Regions from separate parts of the Paenibacillus apii genome, predicted to be linked through region 1. Evidence: riboswitches for the same ligand, from Rfam matches in the RefSeq annotation. Region 1 holds a riboswitch; the other holds the start of a gene.

Region 1 (3,415 bases):
GAAATTGGGCATTTAAAGTTGTACAATAGCCTTGTTGTCATCAATCACATGTCGGAGGGATTGTATTGAAAACGTTACCGCTGAACAAACGCGGAATCCCCGCAAGCCGGCTGGTCCTGGGCTGCATGGGCCTTGGCGGAGGCTGGGACCGCGAGCCGGTTACCGAAGAGCACATCAAGGAAGGACATGAAGCTGTGGAAGCGGCGCTCTCGGTCGGCATCAATATGTTCGACCATGCCGATATCTATACACGCGGCAAAGCGGAGAAGGTATTCGGCGCCGTTCTTAAAGAACGCCCTGAGCTGCGCGAAAGCATCATTCTTCAGTCGAAGTGCGGCATCAAGCTGGCAGAGCCGGGCGAAAGCTCCAATATGTTCGATTTCTCCAAGAGCCATATCCTGAGCAGCGTGGACGGCATTCTGTCGCGCCTCGGCGCCGAATACCTCGATATTTTGCTGCTGCACCGGCCCGATCCCCTGATGGACCCGGAAGAGGTCGGCGAAGCGCTCCGCCTGCTGAAGGAGTCCGGCAAAGTCCGGAACTTCGGCGTTTCCAACATGAGCGCAGGACAGATCAAGCTGCTTCAGGCTTACAGTGACGAGCCGATTATCGTCAATCAGCTGGAAATGAGCCTGGAGAAAATCTTCTGGATCGATTCGGTCGTGAGCGTGAACCAGGAAGCCTGGAAGGACCACGGCCTGCCCGAAGGGACGATCGAGCATTGCAGGCTGGAGAATATCCAGCTTCAGGCCTGGGGACCGCTTGCCCAAGGCAAATACAGCGGACGGCCGCTGGGAGACGAGGAACCGGAAGCGGTCCGCAGCACCGCTCGCCTGGTTCAAAAGCTGGCGGAAGAAAAAGGGACAACTCCGGAGGCTGTCGTCCTCTCCTGGCTGATGACGCATCCCGCCGCGATTCAGCCTGTCATCGGAACGGTAAACCCGAAGCGCATCGCGGCTTGCAAAGACGCAGACAAGCTGGAGCTTACCCGCAAAGAATGGTATGACCTGTATGTCAGTTCGCGGGGCGTACGCTTGCCCTGACCCTTCATTCGGCGCAGCGCCGCCGGGAAGGCCATATGTCCGCTCATAAAGCTGCATTGCCGGCACCTTTCGGATTTCTCGGGCAAATCTGGAAAATGCCGGTTTTGCCATGTCTGCGGACGTTTGCTATACTAGTACAAAAAAGCAAGGAGGGGGGCGTAACTAGTCGTGCCAGATAACATAGGGCAGCACATTCAGCAGCTCCGCCTGGAGAAGGGATTATCCTTATCCGAGCTGGCGGGCAAGGCCGATGTGGCCAAATCCTACTTAAGCAATGTTGAACGCAACATCCAATCCAACCCCTCTATCCAATTCATCGAGAAAATTGCCGAAGCTCTGGACGTACCCGTTCACGTTCTTCTCTACGGAGAGCTTTCCGATTCGCAGGAGGAACCGCTCGATTCCGAATGGTTCAAGCTGGTTCAGGAGGCCATGGCCTCAGGTGTAAGCAAACGCGAGTTCAAGGAGTTTCTGGATTACCAGAAATGGCGGCTTGAACAAAAGGATCAATAATGCGTTGTCCGCGGGCAATATAAGAAGGTGCGGACATGCAGCTTGCAGATTCTTATACCGACATAAAGAGGCCATGGCGCCGCGCCGCCATGGCCTCTGTCATTATGAATTTGATTATCTTGTCAGACCCTTTCCACTACATAGCCTTCAGCGTCCTGTCATTGAAGAACCGACGAATTTCATCCGCATGAATCCCTTGCTTCTTCGCCTTCAGAAGCAAATATACCCATTCCATATCAAGCTCTACCGTCTGCAGTTCTTCGATTTTCCCCTGGTTGGACTTATCCAAAAAATCTCCTCCTAAGATTTTTGTCCCCAGGCAGTCCGGCCGTCGTAGTTTCTAAAGATCACCTTAGACCCGAGACTTTGTGCCCCAGCTTTTCAGCAGGTTTACCTTTTACTGGACCCTTGTTTAAGGATCTGGTTACGATCATCATTGTTACTAGGTTGCAAAGGTTATTATACAAAAGACTTGGCCGAAAGTGTGTCGAATGATGGAAACCATATAATTTGCGCGGAAGGGAAGATCAAATCAGGATGAAATGATAATCCCTATATAGCAATCGCTTTCAATTATGTATCTTCTTAGTAGTCTGTAGTATATAAGGACTATAAATTACAACTACCCCTTTTTCAAGTCCCCTAATCATATTTTTTGAACGTAAAAAATTATTTATCTAGTCATATAGGCCCGATAATTAGAGTTTATCACCTCTCCCGATGCGGTCTATAAGGTGCTGGTCGGCCAAGGGAAGACCGCCGTGATTACTCATGCCTTTTTTCGAACGGATTGGACGAAAGGTTGAATTGATTACCTATATTGAAAGTAGCACAATAGGATGGAAGCCATACCTTTATAATCGGTTATTTTTATAATAGAATGTAAACGTAATCATTGCAGCTCCTGTACAGACCGCCCTTCGGCGCCTGCCTGGAGTTTATCCGTTAGGAGGATGTTTTTTATGTCAGCCAATGAGTCCTATAGCGAATCCGTTTGGAGCAAGTATTACGGTCCTAATCTGGGCTACATCCAGGAAAAATACGAGCAGTTCACTGAAGATCCGTCTTCCGTCGAAGCCCGCTACCGCGAACTTTTCACCATCTACGGCCCTCCACCGCTGACATCCGAGGCCGCCAAAGCTCCCGGACCCTCGCTGTCTGGCGACACTGACTGGCTCCGGAAAGCGGTGAGAGCCTCCAAGCTGATCGCGAACATTCGCATCTTTGGCCATCTGGCGGCCGATATCGACCCGCTGGAACATGTTCAGGATTCCATGGCCAAATGGCTGAACCCCGAGACTTACGAACTGACGCGCGAGGATTTGCTTGCCCTGCCGGCCTCGCTTATCTGGGAGAACGCTCCGCCGGATGTGCAGACAGGCTGGGACGCTTATCACCGGATGCGCCAGACTTATACAAAGACGATCGCCTATGAATTCGGCCATGTCCACGACGAATCCGAGCTCCGCTGGCTGAACAACCAGGCCGAATCGGCCACCTCTCCCGCCCCGCTGACGCCGTCCGAGCGCAAAGCTCTGCTGAATCGGCTGATCGAGGTCGAGCATTTCGAAACCTTCCTGCACAAGACGTTCGTCGGCCAGAAGCGTTTCAGTCTGGAAGGCACCGACGTGCTGGTTCCGATGCTGGACGAGATCGTCCGGGCCGCCGCGCATGACGGTGCGGAGCATATTCTGATGGGTATGGCCCACCGGGGGCGTTTGAATGTGCTTGCCCATATTTTGGGCAAACCTTACGAAATCATTTTCTCCGAGTTCCACCACTCTCCGAACAAGGAGCTGTTCCCGTCTGAAGGCTCCATGGGCATCAACTACGGCTGGACCGGAGATGTCAAATACCAT
Region 2 (3,415 bases), on a different contig from region 1:
TTGGAGAAATGCTTAAGACCGCTGTTGATGTTGTCTATCATGAGAAGCCTCCTAAACGTTAGTAATCTAATTCATATTCAATACACGGTGTGCGGTAGGGGGCACCTCATCACGATCGGTCAATAGTTCGATGACAGCCACGCGGTTAAGAGCTACTGCTTCGCTAATAGCCGCTGCAAATTGTTCCTGGGTCTCGCACCGGAATCCGGCCGCTCCAAGCGATTCGGCAAATTTCACAGCATCCATTGGGACTTCAAAGAGCGTTCCGTCGATTCTGCCCGTAGTTTTTTCCATTCCTTTTAAAGCCATGTCCAGCTGCATATTGTTCACTACGATGAAAATAACAGGGATATTTTTGCAAACGGCGGTATTTATTTCAGTTCCGAGCATCATAAAGCAGCCGTCGCCGGTAATGCAGAATATCGTTTCTTCCGGGGAGGCCACCTTGGCTCCGATAGCCATGCCGATTGCGTTGCCCATGCAGGCAAAGTAGGCGTCGAAGACAAAGCTTCCCGGCTTCTTCACGTTGTACCATTTCACGGCGTTGAAGCCGTGGCTGCCATCATCCACAAAGACCGTATTGTTAGCCGGAATCAGGTCGCTCATGGTGCTCATTACCGATGCAAGGGAGAGTTTAGACAGGACGGGCAGTTCTTCCTTATAATGAGCGGCGGTCTCCGTATCCCGTTCCGTTATCGCGGAGGAGTCAACACTCTGTAAAACCAGTGACAGATTATCGCGCACATCACCGCCGACCGCAATCGTATGGGAGTTCAGGATTTTGCCGACAAAGGTAGGGTCGATATCGAACTGAATCAGCGTCTCCGGATGGTTCTCGGCTTTCAGATTGCAGATGGTCATATCACTCAGGCGGGAACCCAGCACGATATACAAATCGCTATGGTTGAGTAAATCGTCACCATGCTTGCAGCCGCCGACACCGACCGGACCGTGGTACAGCGGATGATCCCATACGATGGCGCCTTTGCCGCCGGGAGTGGTAACGACAGGAATATTGAAGGTTTCCGCCAATTGAACCAGTTCCTCATGCGAGCCAGAGCGGTTAACCCCTTTACCGGCAATGATAAGCGGCTTTTTGGAATGGTTAATGGCATTAATCACCCGGTTGACCTTAGCATAATCCACAAGCGTTTCCCGTTCAGGATAAACGATTCGGCATTCTTCCAGCAGCTCTGTCTGCACATCGAAAGGGATGCATAGATGAACAGGTCCGCGTTTGCCGCTCAGTGCAACAGAAATAGCATGGTTAAAAATAGTGCTGAAATGATCGCCGCGTTCGACCAGCTTGCTGAAGAGCGTTGCAGGTCTGAACATTTCCGCCAAATCAGCGAGATATGAGGAAGAATCCTGGCACTGGGGAATACCCAGCTCTTTAATGGATTGATGCCCTGTTATGAAGAGCACAGGTAGGTTGTTGGCTTTGGCGTGGGCCGCTGCGGTAATGAGGTTGGTTCCCCCCGGTCCGGATGTGCCGAATGCCACGGCGAGATTTCCCGTTTTGAGGGCGTAGCCGGAAGCTTCGAATCCGGAGCTGGATTCATGTCGTCCGGGAATAAATTCAATACCGTAATCCACCATCTTGAGAACGATCGGGCAAATGGATTTGCCGATGATGCCAAAAGAATGCTTAACTCCGAGGTTGCGTAATGCCTCCGCCATATAATCTGCGACTGTCTTCAAAAGATCCACCCCACAATTTAAATATTGTTTATAATGTTATCTTTCCTTAGAAGTGAAACTGGTAGATCAGAATTACTAGAAAATAGAAAACCTGTACTCAGGACTGAGCACAGGTCGGTTGACAAATAACCACATAGGACGCTGGTTGTATTCCGCATCCCGGTTCCTCGGCAACCTGGCTGTCATGGTCTCATGAAATAAATGAGACTGTAGATCCATGGCTTTGCGTCATTCCCTTTCGGAGAATTTTGCCCGTATAGAGTTAGTTTTGTTGAACTATACAACGAGTATATACCTTTTACAATATATTCCCAACTTAGCTTTTGTCAATATATTTTATAGAAAACTGCTCGAAATTTGACGGTTTTCGCGATGAACAAAATGGAGTAATCAACTGGTGAGTGAGATATTCTGGTACGGGCAAAAAGACTCATACAAGTTCCATACAAGTTTCTTAAAAGCATTTTTACGTACGGGTCATGGATGAAGATGAATCAAGGCGCTAGAAATAGGCCTATTGTAGGATTTCTGATATGATTAAACTGCTTATGATTCATTAGGGGATAACCATTATATAGGGGGATTGCATAATGTACGAGCATCTAGTCGTCTTTAAATTCAATGACGGCCTTACACCCGCCAAACAGCAGGAGCTGCTGGATCAATTGCTCGCGCTGCGGGACCGCATCCCGGGATAACCGATTTAAGCGCAGGCGTCAATGTGACAGAGGAAACGGATAACATTCATGGATACACTCTTGGTCTGTGGGTCACATTCAAAGATCTGGAGTCGCTGCGTTCCTATGGACCGCATCCTATTCATCAGGAATTTGTGAAGTCGCTGGATGGTTTATTGGAAAATGTGGTTGTCGTCGATTATCCCAAGATTTAAGTCTTTCAATAACGCCGGTTATTGGCTAATGCACAGGGAACCGGAAATAACAAACGAATGGACTGCGCTATTTGCCTTATACGTTTCTATGAACTTGTTAATATACTGTATCAACCTTTGAAAAGGAGTGATACAGTTGGCTAATAGTGATGTACGTCTTGCGCTTTGGTCAGGTAATAATTTTTCTGTTCGCCGGATTCTCTTCAGACGCGGAGGAGTTGCAGTTCGTGATCTTGGAGCGTTTCGGTTTAACAATGTTCTCTCGAGCTTCCGGCTTAGAAATGTGGTGGAGAGATCTCAAGTCACTCTCGTGCTGTTCTCGCAAATTAACTTTCAAGGGTCGTTCCGTGTGTTCCGCGGAAGCCAAAGCGTGGCGAACCTGGGAAATTTCAACTTTAACAATGTCACATCTTCCCTGGTCGTAGTGGGACGAAATCTTACAAACGCCGAAATTGCTTTGATTCAAAGCACAGGCAGACCGCCTCGTGACATCCTCATCATCAGACAATAATCAGGCAATGACGGAAAAAGGGTGCTTCGTGCACCCTTTTTTGTGTGATAATATATGGCACGGCAGCAAACAATAAACGAGCTGTTACGTGCTGGTTGTGAACGAAAATAGAAAATATCCAAAAAATGATGGTGATAACATGACTGAGAGAGCAGGAATCCCGGAAGCGGGATGGAATTTCGACAATAGTTATGCCCGCTTGCCGAAATCTTTTTTTGCCAAACAAAATCTGAATCCCGTAAATTCGCCGAAGCTGATCGTTCTGAATCGTCCGCTGGCTGCCTCGCTCGGGCTAAACGCTGAGGCGCTCC

The links. A riboswitch is a leader RNA that binds a small molecule or an ion and turns the genes downstream of it on or off. The one in region 1 is predicted to bind cyclic di-GMP.
Region 2: linked by a shared signal. The riboswitch ahead of G5B47_RS00095 (thiamine pyrophosphate-binding protein) and the one ahead of G5B47_RS21995 (anti-repressor SinI family protein) in region 1 are both predicted to bind cyclic di-GMP.

Annotation. Positions count from the first base shown of each region.
Region 1 is NZ_JAAKGU010000013.1:120,132-123,546, reverse strand. Features, by position in the region: gene G5B47_RS22005 (aldo/keto reductase) at 66-1,043, shown strand; gene G5B47_RS22000 (helix-turn-helix domain-containing protein) at 1,212-1,556, shown strand; gene G5B47_RS21995 (anti-repressor SinI family protein) at 1,693-1,845, opposite strand; cyclic di-GMP riboswitch class I at 1,872-1,961, opposite strand; gene G5B47_RS21990 (2-oxoglutarate dehydrogenase E1 component) at 2,519-3,415, shown strand, end outside.
Region 2 is NZ_JAAKGU010000001.1:11,760-15,174, reverse strand. Features, by position in the region: gene G5B47_RS00100 (carboxymuconolactone decarboxylase family protein) at 1-41, opposite strand, end outside; gene G5B47_RS00095 (thiamine pyrophosphate-binding protein) at 67-1,710, opposite strand; cyclic di-GMP riboswitch class I at 1,868-1,964, opposite strand; gene G5B47_RS25440 (Dabb family protein) at 2,423-2,593, shown strand; gene G5B47_RS00085 (hypothetical protein) at 2,730-3,104, shown strand; gene G5B47_RS00080 (protein adenylyltransferase SelO) at 3,244-3,415, shown strand, end outside.